Regions from separate parts of the Streptomyces yerevanensis genome, predicted to be linked through region 2. Evidence: riboswitches for the same ligand, from Rfam matches in the RefSeq annotation. Region 2 holds a riboswitch; the other holds the start of a gene.
The links. Region 2 has a riboswitch for glycine ahead of gcvP (aminomethyl-transferring glycine dehydrogenase). Riboswitches for the same ligand answer to the same signal wherever they lie in the genome.
Positions count from the first base shown of each region.

Region 1: linked by a shared signal. The riboswitch ahead of gcvT (glycine cleavage system aminomethyltransferase GcvT) and the one ahead of gcvP (aminomethyl-transferring glycine dehydrogenase) in region 2 are both predicted to bind glycine.

Region 1 is NZ_JNWJ01000014.1:66,431-71,873, reverse strand. It holds gene OP79_RS16640 (ABC transporter permease) at 1-336, opposite strand, end outside; gene OP79_RS16635 (enhanced serine sensitivity protein SseB C-terminal domain-containing protein) at 772-1,560, opposite strand; gene OP79_RS16630 (enhanced serine sensitivity protein SseB) at 1,755-2,531, opposite strand; gene OP79_RS16625 (AAA family ATPase) at 2,763-3,458, opposite strand; glycine riboswitch at 3,667-3,781, shown strand; glycine riboswitch at 3,782-3,895, shown strand; gene gcvT (glycine cleavage system aminomethyltransferase GcvT) at 3,931-5,058, shown strand; gene gcvH (glycine cleavage system protein GcvH) at 5,213-5,443, shown strand, end outside.
Region 2 is NZ_JNWJ01000054.1:52,906-58,348, reverse strand. It holds gene ftsR (transcriptional regulator FtsR) at 1-110, shown strand, start outside; gene OP79_RS38250 (bifunctional nuclease family protein) at 184-657, shown strand; gene OP79_RS38245 (MerR family transcriptional regulator) at 902-1,579, shown strand; gene OP79_RS38240 (DNA polymerase IV) at 1,672-3,084, shown strand; gene OP79_RS38235 (PRC-barrel domain-containing protein) at 3,095-3,469, opposite strand; glycine riboswitch at 3,600-3,696, shown strand; gene gcvP (aminomethyl-transferring glycine dehydrogenase) at 3,877-5,443, shown strand, end outside.

The DNA.
Region 1 (5,443 bases), on a different contig from region 2:
GCTGACCGGTTCGACGCCGAGGAGGTGGTCCGCGCTGATGCCGCCCCAAGCGCCTTTGGGGGTGGAGAACAGAGGGTCGATCAGGTCCTCGTGGTGCGTCTCGGGGTCCTGCCCGACCAGGTTGGTGATCACCGGTGCGAGCAGCGCGATCGCGATCAGTGCGAGCACGACGACGCCGCCCGTGAGGGCCAACTTGTCGCGCTTGAGGCGCTCCCAGGCGATCCGGCCGAGGGAACGCCCCTGTACCGCCTTGCCCTCGGCGGAGCCCGCGAGCACCGCCTCCTCGGCAGCGCTCGGGGCCGCTTCCGCGGTCGGCTCGTGCAATGGTGCCGTCATCGTGGCAGCGACCCCTCTCAACCGGCTGTAGCCGGCCCCCACTTGCCGCTGTAGCGGCGTGACCAGTCCGTCGTACATAGGGGCGAACACCCCTGGAGCCGGAGTCTTCAACGGTTCAGCGATCTGTTGAAAGACCTGGCGGTGAATGGATGCCTAAACGTGATGCTGTCTGGGACGTTCCGTTATCCGAACGGTACGTAACGAGGTGCGGACGCGGGACAGTTGATGCACAAGGACCACACGCCGCGTTTACCCGCGTAGATCGGGACAATAAACCCGACCCGGATCCGAAGTCGAATCGAGGCCGAACGGGAGGCGAACGGAGGGGATCAGGCGGGGTGACCCCGGGTCAGCCGACCCGAGCGGAGGCCGACGGCGTGTCAGTACGAGCGTGGCAGTACGAGCACCTCAGCACCAGCGGGTCAGTACGAGAGGTCAGTAAGAATCCGGGTAGCCGTAGCCGCCCGCCACCGGTGCCTGCGCGGGGGCCGCGTGGGCCTCGCGGTCGTAGAACGGGCGCGTCATGGCACGCATCCACATGGCCACCGGGTCGTACTCGTCGGACATCGCGACGGTCGACACCGGCAGCCCGTCCGGCACGACGCCGATCGACTGCTGCATCATCGCCCGTACCGAGTCCACGGCGGGCGGGCTCGTGTCGTACACATCGAGGCCGATGGCCAGATACGGCGCGCCCAGCGCGGGCTGCACCCAGGCGCGGCGCAGCGAGCGCACGGCGGCGGTGCGGTGCGCGTTCTGCGCGAGGAGGGCGTAGAACTGCGGGAGTTCGATGCTCGGCTCGGCCATCCGGAGCGGTCCTGCGGGCTGCCGCTCCAGGCCGGTGGCGATACGGCGCAGGTCGAGCCAGGGGACACCGACGCCGCCGCCGGGCGCGTGCGGGTTCAGCCACAGACCGTAGTGGTCGGGGTAGAGGGTGCGGGCCACGTCGAGGCCGTCGACGACTTCGTACGAACGGTTCCAGCCGCTGGCCGAGAGCTCCTGGGCGGAGGTGACGCAGGGCGCGTAGCTGAAGCCCTCCACCTCCATGTTTCCGTACTGGGCGTCCGGTGAGCCGGCCTGGCCGTGCCAGAGCAGCATCCAGATCTGGCCACCGCCGGGGGTCGCGAGCGCCCGCAGGAGCGCCTCGTAGGCGTCGTAACGCCCGGGCGTCACCTGGCGCAGCATGTGCTCGACCTGCCCGGCCGCGATGCCGCTGGCGCTCACCTGTACCGCCCCTTCTTGAAGTTGACTCGGATATGAAACCAGCTTATGCGCTGCGCTGGCTGAACCGATTAGAGCTCGGGGCTCGATGTCGTTTTTCGACTGCGGATGCGTCGTGGCTGGTCGCGCCCCGCGGCGGAGCCGCTAATGTCACAGCCCCGCGCCCCTGAAGGGGCTGCGCCCCCTTCAGGGGCGCGCTACAGCGAAGCTTGGTAGAAGGGGCGGACCCTTTCTCGTAGCCAGGTCGTCACCGGGTCCAGGGCTGCTTCCAGGAAGACCAGGTTGACCGGCCAGGGGGCCGGGGCTCGGGTCAGGGCTCGGCCCAGGGCGTCCAGGGGGAGGGTTCTGGCGTCGGGGTTCCAGGAGGTCAGTTCCACGCCTATGAACAGGACCGGGTCTGCCGTTTCGATGGCTGCGAGGCAGCGGCGGGCGGTTCGTACGGCGCCGGTGGCTTCGAACTCGGTCGCGGCGGCCGTCAGGAAGTCCACCGGGTCCTGCTGCCAGTCGGGCTCGAACAGGCGGACCCGGCCGCCGCTCGCGGGGCCGTCCAGCTCGGTGCGTCCGGCGCGGCACAGTTCGGCGACGGCGGGCGGGGGCAGCGGGATGCCCACCGTGCCCTCCGGGTTCACCGCGATGCCCACCTGCGGCGGCAGTCCGCGTGCGAACTCGACGGCGGGCGCGATCGTGTACGACATGTGGTCGCCGACGGTCTGCCGGAACTGCTGTTCCGAGCTGAAGACCGGGACGTACGCCTGTCCGCCGAGCTCCATCGCGGGCAGGTTCAGCGGGCCGCTGTGCGGGCCGCCGCCGTTCGGCAGCGGCACCCAGAGGAAGCTGCGGCCGAGGACCTCCACGATCCGGGCTCCCGCCGAGGGTCCCGCCGGAGCGCCGAGGGACGCGGCGAGCACCTCCTCCAACTCGTTGCCGGGCCAGCCGACGTGCGGATGGGGGTGCGCCTGTGCCGGAAAGTCCATCTGCCTCTACCACCTGCTCGAAAACCACTGCCGGGGCAGCAACCGCTGCGTCGGAAAACCCTAGCTCCCGCCTGAGCAGACTTGCCGAAGTCCACTGCAGTACCGCGCCCCTTAAAGGAGGCCGTAGGCCTCTTTAGGGGCGCGGGGCTGTATCGATTTGCGGCTCCGCCGCGCGGGCGCGACCACCCACGACGGACCCGCAGCATCAAACCGCCTCACCCAGCGGAGCGCTTAGTCGTCGAAGTCGATCCGCCGCAGCACGTCCGCCGCGGACCGGTCGATGAGGACGGCCGAACCGCAGCCCTCCGGCAGGTCGCCCTTCTCCACGGAGCGCAGCAGCCGGGCGGCCGCGGCGCGGTGCCGGGCGAAGGCGTACCGCGAGACGCCACGGCCCCGCTCACGCTGGCCGTCCAGGGCCGTGTCCGGCGGGACGTCAAGGAGCAGCAGATGCAGCGTGCCGCCGCGGCGCCTGGCCTCGCGCGCGATCCAGTTGCGCACCCAGGCCTGGGTGCCGCAGTCGTGCACGACGACGCCCTCGCCGGAGCGCAGGGCGCGACGCAGGCCCGCGTAGTGCGCGGCCCGTACGAGGGGGCGGTAGACCGCGTACGGCAGAACGCCGGACAGGCGGCGGTCCCAGCGGTCGCGGGTGTCCTGCGAGTCGATGCGGACGCCCGTCACGGCGCGGCGCATCAGGGTCGACTTGCCGCTGCCCGGGAGTCCCGTGACCACGACGAGATCGGCCGCGCCGAAGCGCAGGCCGTGCGGACTGTGTCCCGCGCGCTCCCGTAGATCACGGACGACGGGCGCCGGGAGCGGGCCGCACGCCTCCCTGGCCGGGACAGCCGGGACAGCGGGCTGCTTGGGCAGTGCGACGGCGGCACCCGTCGCGTACGCCGTGGTCCTGTTCACGCTGTTCGTCCTCCCCATCGGGTCGGGAGACCCATCCCCGTCAAGTGTAAAGAGAAGGTAATGCGTGCCCCCTGTCGTTTTCGTTCTCGTCATGCCACAGGCCCGTCACAGATCACTGTGACGGGTCTGTGCCCCCTGTGAAGGCCCCCCACGCCTGTGAAAGACCCCCCTGCCACGGCGCACCGATGCGTGCGATGATGTGCGCGCCAACTGCATACCGGCCGCTTGAATCCGCGCGGGAGAGTTCCGGGTACGTGTACACGCAGGTGTACGGGTGTCCGGGCGCCGAAGGAGCAAGTCCCTCCCTTGAATCTCTCAGGCCCCGTTACCGCGCGGGCGAGGCACATCTGAAAAGCGGGCCGCCGACCAGCGGCTCCACCCAAGGTGCAAACCATGACCACCGTCTGTCGGCGGTCACGGCGAACCTCTCAGGTTCCGATGACAGATGGGGAGGAACGACCTCGCCGTCATGCCTTGGGAGCCCTGTCCGATGAGCAGCACCACTCCACGCCGCACAGCACTCGATGCCCTGCATCGCTCGCTCGGCGCCACCATGACCGACTTCGCCGGCTGGGACATGCCCCTGCGATACGGCTCCGAGCGCGACGAGCACCTCGCCGTACGTACGAAGGCGGGTCTCTTCGACCTCTCCCACATGGGCGAGATCACGGTCACCGGGCCGGGGGCCGCCGCACTGCTCGACTACGCGCTGGTCGGGAACATCGGGGGCGTCAAGGTCGGCCGTGCCCGCTACACGATGATCTGCCGCGAGGACGGCGGCATCCTCGACGACCTGATCGTGTACCGGCTCCAGGAGACCGAGTACATGGTCGTGGCCAACGCCTCCAACTCCCAGGTGGTCCTGGACGCCCTCACCGAGCGCGCCGCGGCTCACGGGGGTTTCGACGCCGCCGTACGCGACGACCGTGACGCGTACGCGCTGCTCGCCGTCCAGGGCCCCGAGTCCCCCGGCATCCTCAAGTCCCTCACCGACGCCGACCTCGACGGCCTGAAGTACTACGCGGGCCTGCCCGGCACGGTCGCCGGCGTCCCGGCCCTGATCGCGCGCACCGGCTACACCGGCGAGGACGGCTTCGAGCTGTTCGTCGCCCCGGCCGACGCGGAGAAGCTGTGGCAGGCGCTGACCGACGCGGGATCCTCGGCGGGCCTCGTCCCCTGCGGGCTGTCCTGCCGGGACACGCTGCGCCTGGAGGCGGGCATGCCGCTGTACGGGCACGAGCTGTCGACCTCGCTCACCCCCTTCGACGCGGGGCTCGGCCGGGTCGTGAAGTTCGAGAAGGAGGGCGACTTCGTGGGGCGCGAGGCGCTCACCGAAGCCGCCGCCCGCGCCGAGTCGTCGCCGCCGCGCGTCCTCGTCGGCCTGGTCGCCGAGGGCCGCCGCGTCCCGCGCGCCGGGTACGCGGTCGTCGCCGACGGCAAGGTCATCGGCGAGGTCACCTCCGGCGCGCCCTCGCCGACCCTCGGCAGGCCGATCGCGATGGCGTACGTCGACGCCGCGCACTCCGCGCCCGGCACGCCCGGTGTCGGCGTGGACATCCGGGGCAGCCACGAGCCGTACGAGGTCGTGGCGTTGCCGTTCTACAAGCGCCAGAAGTAATCCCGCCGACGGTTCGGCAGCGCAGCGACGTGACGTACGTTCCCGTGTGCCGTCTCGTATCCGACGTCTCGCATCTGACGTCTCTTGTCCGGCGTCTCGTGACGCAAGACCACCCGTTGATCACCACTCCCCCGCGTACAGGAGAATTCAGGCCATGAGCAACCCCCAGCAGCTGCGCTACAGCAAGGAGCACGAGTGGCTGTCGGTCGCCGAGGACGGCGTATCGACGGTCGGCATCACCGAGTTCGCGGCCAACGCGCTCGGCGACGTCGTCTACGTCCAGCTCCCCGAGGTCGGCGACACGGTGACCGCGGGCGAGACCTGCGGCGAGCTGGAGTCGACGAAGTCGGTCAGCGATCTGTACTCGCCGGTCACCGGTGAGGTC
Region 2 (5,443 bases):
ATCCGCAGACCCGGGCACACGCGGAGGCGCGGACCAAGGAGCTGGCGGGGCTGGCGGTGAAGCTGCATGCCGCGCTGGTGCAGTCCGCGCTCGGAGTACGGCTGCCCTGAACTCGAGGCCGGATCGGCCGCGCGTTCCGTGCTCGACTACCCAAAGATGCCGAGCACGGCCTAGGGTTGCTGTGTGAACGAGCTCGACGTCGTAGGTGTCCGGGTCGAAATGCCCTCCAACCAACCGATCGTGCTCCTGCGTGAAGTGGGAGGCGACCGTTACCTCCCCATCTGGATCGGGCCGGGGGAGGCGACGGCGATCGCCTTCGCACAGCAGGGCATGGCTCCCGCGCGACCGCTGACCCACGACCTGTTCAAGGACGTGCTGGAGGCCGTCGGCCAGGAGTTGACCGAAGTGCGCATCACAGACCTGCGGGACGGTGTGTTCTACGCGGAGCTGGTGTTCGCCAGCGGAGTCGAGGTCAGCGCCCGGCCGTCCGACGCCATAGCGCTGGCGCTGCGCACCGGGACGCCGATCTACGGCAGCGACGGGGTGCTGGACGACGCGGGGATCGCGATTCCGGACGAGCAGGAGGACGAGGTGGAGAAGTTCCGCGAGTTCCTCGATCAGATCTCGCCCGAGGACTTCGGGACCAACAGCCAGTGACCCGGCCTGACCTCCACAACCAGTGCCCCGGCTTCGGGACGAATATCCAGTGACCCTCCGGGACCGCCGGACGACAGGGCGTGCGGCGGTCGCGCCGAGAGCATTCGGCTAGCCTTTCCCGGCGGTGGAGCGCGGGAAACCACTCCTAGGGTGATTATCACTCGGCGTGCCGAGTGCGGTGGTCGTTGACGCACCCCCGGTGACTGCCTACCGTCGAGAAGGCAGGTCAAGGACGGAGGTCGGCGTGAGAAGCAGCGGCGACGGTACGGCTGAGGGCGCCCCCGGACGCAGTCCGGTGGAGAGCGGCCCGTACCCTCCCCCCAGCTCGCGGCTCCGCTCGAGCAAGGGGTACTCCCATCAGAGCAGCGCGGCCGATCACGCTCCGCAGCAGCGGCCGACGGCGGTGCCGGACGGTGGCGGGGTGGCGTCCGAGGAGATCGGCTATCGCGGTCCCACGGCCTGCGCGGCAGCGGGTATCACCTACCGGCAACTGGACTATTGGGCTCGGACAGGCCTCGTCGAGCCGAGTGTGCGGCCCGCCTACGGGTCGGGGACGCAGCGGCTGTACAGCTTCCGTGACGTTGTCGTCCTGAAGATCGTCAAGCGGTTTCTCGACACGGGTGTGGCGCTGCAGAACATCCGTACCGCGGTCCAGCACCTGCGGGAGCGCGGATTTCGGGACCTTGAGCGCATGACGCTGATGAGCGACGGGGCGACGGTGTACGAGTGCTCCTCACCCGACGAGGTCCACGCACTGCTCCAGGGCGGGCAGGGGATCTTCGGGATCGCCGTGGGTGTGGTCTGGCGGGACGTGGAGAGCGCGCTCTCGCAACTGCACGGGGAGCGCGTCGACACGGGCGAGACGCTCGTCGGACACCATCCCGCGGACGAGTTGGCGCGGCGTCGCAACCGCGCGGTCTGAGTGAGCGGTCGGAGGGGCGAGGGTCCTACGCACTGGGGGCGAGGCTCCTGCGTATGGGGGCATTGTCAGTGGCGTAGGGCAGCATCGGATATGTGAGAACCGCGCCCACGATCCTGCATCTCGACATGGATGCCTTCTTCGCCTCGGCGGAGCAGGCAGCCAAGCCGAGCCTGCGCGGGAAAGCGGTCATCGTGGGTGGACTCGGGCCGCGGGGTGTGGTCGCGACCTGCTCGTACGAGGCCCGGGTCTTCGGGGTCCATTCCGCGATGCCCATGGCGCAGGCGCGACGGCTGGCGCCGAACGCCGCGTATCTGGTGCCCCGTTTCAGGTTCTACCGCGAGATCAGCGAGCAGGTGATGGGGCTGCTACGGGAGTTGTCGCCGCTGGTGGAGCCGCTGAGCCTGGACGAGGCGTTCGTCGATCTGGAGGCCGGGGGAGCAGCCTGGGACGAGGCTTCGGCGCGGCTGGCGGGGGCGAAGCTGCGCGCGGACATCCGGGTCGTCACCGGGCTGACCGGGTCGGTGGGGCTCGCCGCCTCCAAGATGCTCGCGAAGATTGCCTCCGAGCAGGCCAAGCCCGACGGTCTGGTGGTGATAGAGCCGGGGACGGAGCGGGAACTGCTTGCTCCCATGTCGGTGCGCATCTTGCCCGGGGTGGGGCCGGCCACCGGGGACCATCTGCGGCGAGGCGGGATCACGACAGTCGGGGAGATCGCCGAGGCGGGTGAGGACGAGGTCGTACGGCTCCTCGGGAAGGCCCACGGGATCGCGTTGTACGCCATGGCGCTGGCGCACGACGAGCGGCCCGTGGTGGCTGAGCGGGACACCAAGTCGGTGTCCGTCGAAGACACGTATGACGTGGACATCCACGACCGGGTGCGGGTGCGGATGGAGGTGCAGCGGCTCGCCGACCGGTGTGTGCGAAGGCTGCGCGGCGCGCATCTGTCGGGACGGACCATTGTGCTCAAGGTGCGGCGGTACGACTTCTCGACGCTGACCCGTTCCGAGACGCTGCGGGGCCCCACGGACGACCTCTCGGTGGTGCGGGAGGCGGCCGCGCGGCTGCTGGAGTCCGTGGACACCACCGGCGGCGTACGGCTGCTGGGGGTTGGGGTGTCGGGGCTCGCCGACTACACGCAGGAGGATCTCTTCGCGCAAGTTCAGGCGCAGGCCGAGGCCCGGGCTCACGCGGATGAGCCGGAGCATCAGACGCAGGACGAGGCGGAGGAGTCGGCCGAAGAGCAGGAGGCGCCCGCCGTGCGGCGGTGGTCCGCGGGGCATGACGTGCGACATGCCGAGTTCGGGCACGGGTGGGTGCAGGGCAGTGGCATCGGGCGGGTCACGGTGCGGTTCGAGACACCGTTCGTTGTGGCTGGTCGCTCCCCCACTCTCGGCTTCGCTCGAGCGGGGGGACCCCCATCGCGGCGGAGCCGCAAATCGATACAGCCCCGCGCCCCTAAGGAGGCCTGCGGCCTCCCTGGGGCGCGGATACCGCGCCGGACTTAGGCAAGCCCGCTCAGGACTCGTCCGAGCCTGCCAGGTGACCGAAGTCGCGGTCTGGTGGAGGGGGCTGCGGGGGTGTCACGTCGAGGCCGTAGTGGTGGTAGAGCTGGAGTTCCTGCTCCGGGGAGAGGTGGCGGCCGACGCCGAAGTCGGGGGCGTCCTTGACCAGGGCGCGGTCGAAGGGGATCCGCAAGCTGCCCTCGACCAGCTCGCTGGGCTCCAGGGGCACGAAGGCGTCCCTGCCGAACAGGCCGGTGCGTATGGCCGCCCACTCCGGCGTACCGGTCGCGTCGTCGAGATAGACCTCGTCGACGGTGCCGATCTTGTGGCCGTTGCGGTCGAACGCCTTGCGGCCGATCAGGTTGCGCGGATCGATGTCGGTCTGCACGGGCCCTCCAGCTGGTCGCAACTCATCCGTCAGCACTACGCGGCACTACGCATCCGTAAGCACTACGAAAGAGCACTTTGCGGTGGGCGGCCACTCGGGGGATGCCCGCTGGTACGCTGTCAACGGCTGCTGACCCCGTGCGGGAGAGTCCTCCAAGGCTTCATCGGAGGCGCCGAAGGAGCAAATCCTCCCCGGAATCTCTCAGGCCCACGTACCGCGCGGACGAGGCCACTCTGGAAAGCAGAGCGGGTGTCGACGGCTTCCGCTCTCACCGACGGTGAAAGTCGGGACGCCGTACAACCGGCGGGCCGGTGAAGCTCTCAGGTTGAGATGACAGAGGGGGAGGCCGTCCGGGCACCGCTCCGTGGTGCCCTCGAAGGTCGTGTCAGACCAGGAGGCCTCCGTAAATGACCGCCCATCGCATTCCGCTTTCCGAGCTCGAACGGGGAATCCCCTTCGAGCAGCGCCATATCGGGCCCGACACCGAGGCCCGGGCCAAGATGCTCGCGCAGGTGGGATATGGCTCGCTCGAGGAGCTGACGGCCGCCGCGGTGCCGGATGTGATCAAGGATGCCGAGGCGCTCGCGCTGCCGGCCGCGCGCTCCGAGGCCGAGGTCCTCGCCGAACTGCGCTCCCTCGCAGACCGTAACGAGGTCCTCGACTCGATGATCGGGCTCGGTTACTACGGCACGTTCACGCCGCCGGTGATCCTGCGCAACGTCATGGAGAACCCGGCCTGGTACACCGCGTACACCCCGTACCAGCCGGAGATCTCGCAGGGCCGCCTGGAGGCGCTGCTGAACTTCCAGACCATGGTCGCCGACCTCACGGGTCTGCCGACGTCGGGTGCCTCGCTGCTCGACGAGGGCACCGCCGCTGCCGAGGCCATGGCGCTGTCGCGACGTGTGGGCAAGGTCAAGAACGGCGTCTTCCTCGTCGACGCCGACGTGCTGCCGCAGACTGTCGCCGTCATCGAGACGCGCGCCGAGCCGATCGGCGTCGAGGTCGTCGTTGCGGATCTCGGCGAGGGCATTCCGGCCGAGGTCGCCGAGCGCGGCGTGACCGGCGTGCTCCTCCAGTACCCAGGCGCCTCCGGTGCCGTACGGGACATCAAGCCCGTCATCGAGCAGGCGCACGGGCTGGGCGCGATCGTCACCGTCGCCGCCGATCTGCTGGCGTTGACGCTGCTTGCCTCGCCGGGCGAGCTCGGCGCCGACATCGCAGTCGGCACGACGCAGCGCTTCGGCGTACCGATGGGCTTCGGCGGGCCGCACGCCGGATACATGGCGGTGCGCGAGAAGTTCGCCCGCAACCTGCCGGGCCGTCTCGTCGGTGTCTCGCTGGACGCGGACGGCAACCAGGCGTACCGGCTCGCCCTGCAGACGCGGGAGCAGCACATCCGCCGGCAGAAGGCGACCAGCAACATCTGTACGGCTCAGGTGCTGCTCGCCGTGATGGCCGGGATGTACGCCGTCTACCACGGCCCGCAGGGCCTCAGGTCGATCGCGCAGCGCACCCACCGGTACGCCACGATCCTCGCCACCGGTCTGAAGGCGGGCGGAGTCGAGGTCGTGAACGAGGCGTACTTCGACACACTCACCGTCCGTGTGCCGGGCAGGGCCGCCGAGATCGTCGCGGCCGCGCGCGAGGGCGGGGTCAACCTGCGTCTCGTCGACGCCGACCAGCTGTCCATCGCCTGCGACGAGACCACCACGCGGACCCAACTGGGTGCCGTCTGGACCGCGTTCGGCGTCGAGGGTGACGTCGAGGCGCTGGACGCCTCCGCCGCGGACACGCTGCCCGCCGCGCTGCTGCGCACCGACGAGTACCTCACGCACCCGGTGTTCCACCAGCACCGCTCCGAGACCGCGATGCTGCGCTATCTGCGGCGCCTCGCCGACCGTGACTACGCGCTCGACCGCGGCATGATCCCGCTCGGCTCCTGCACCATGAAGCTCAACGGCACCACCGAGA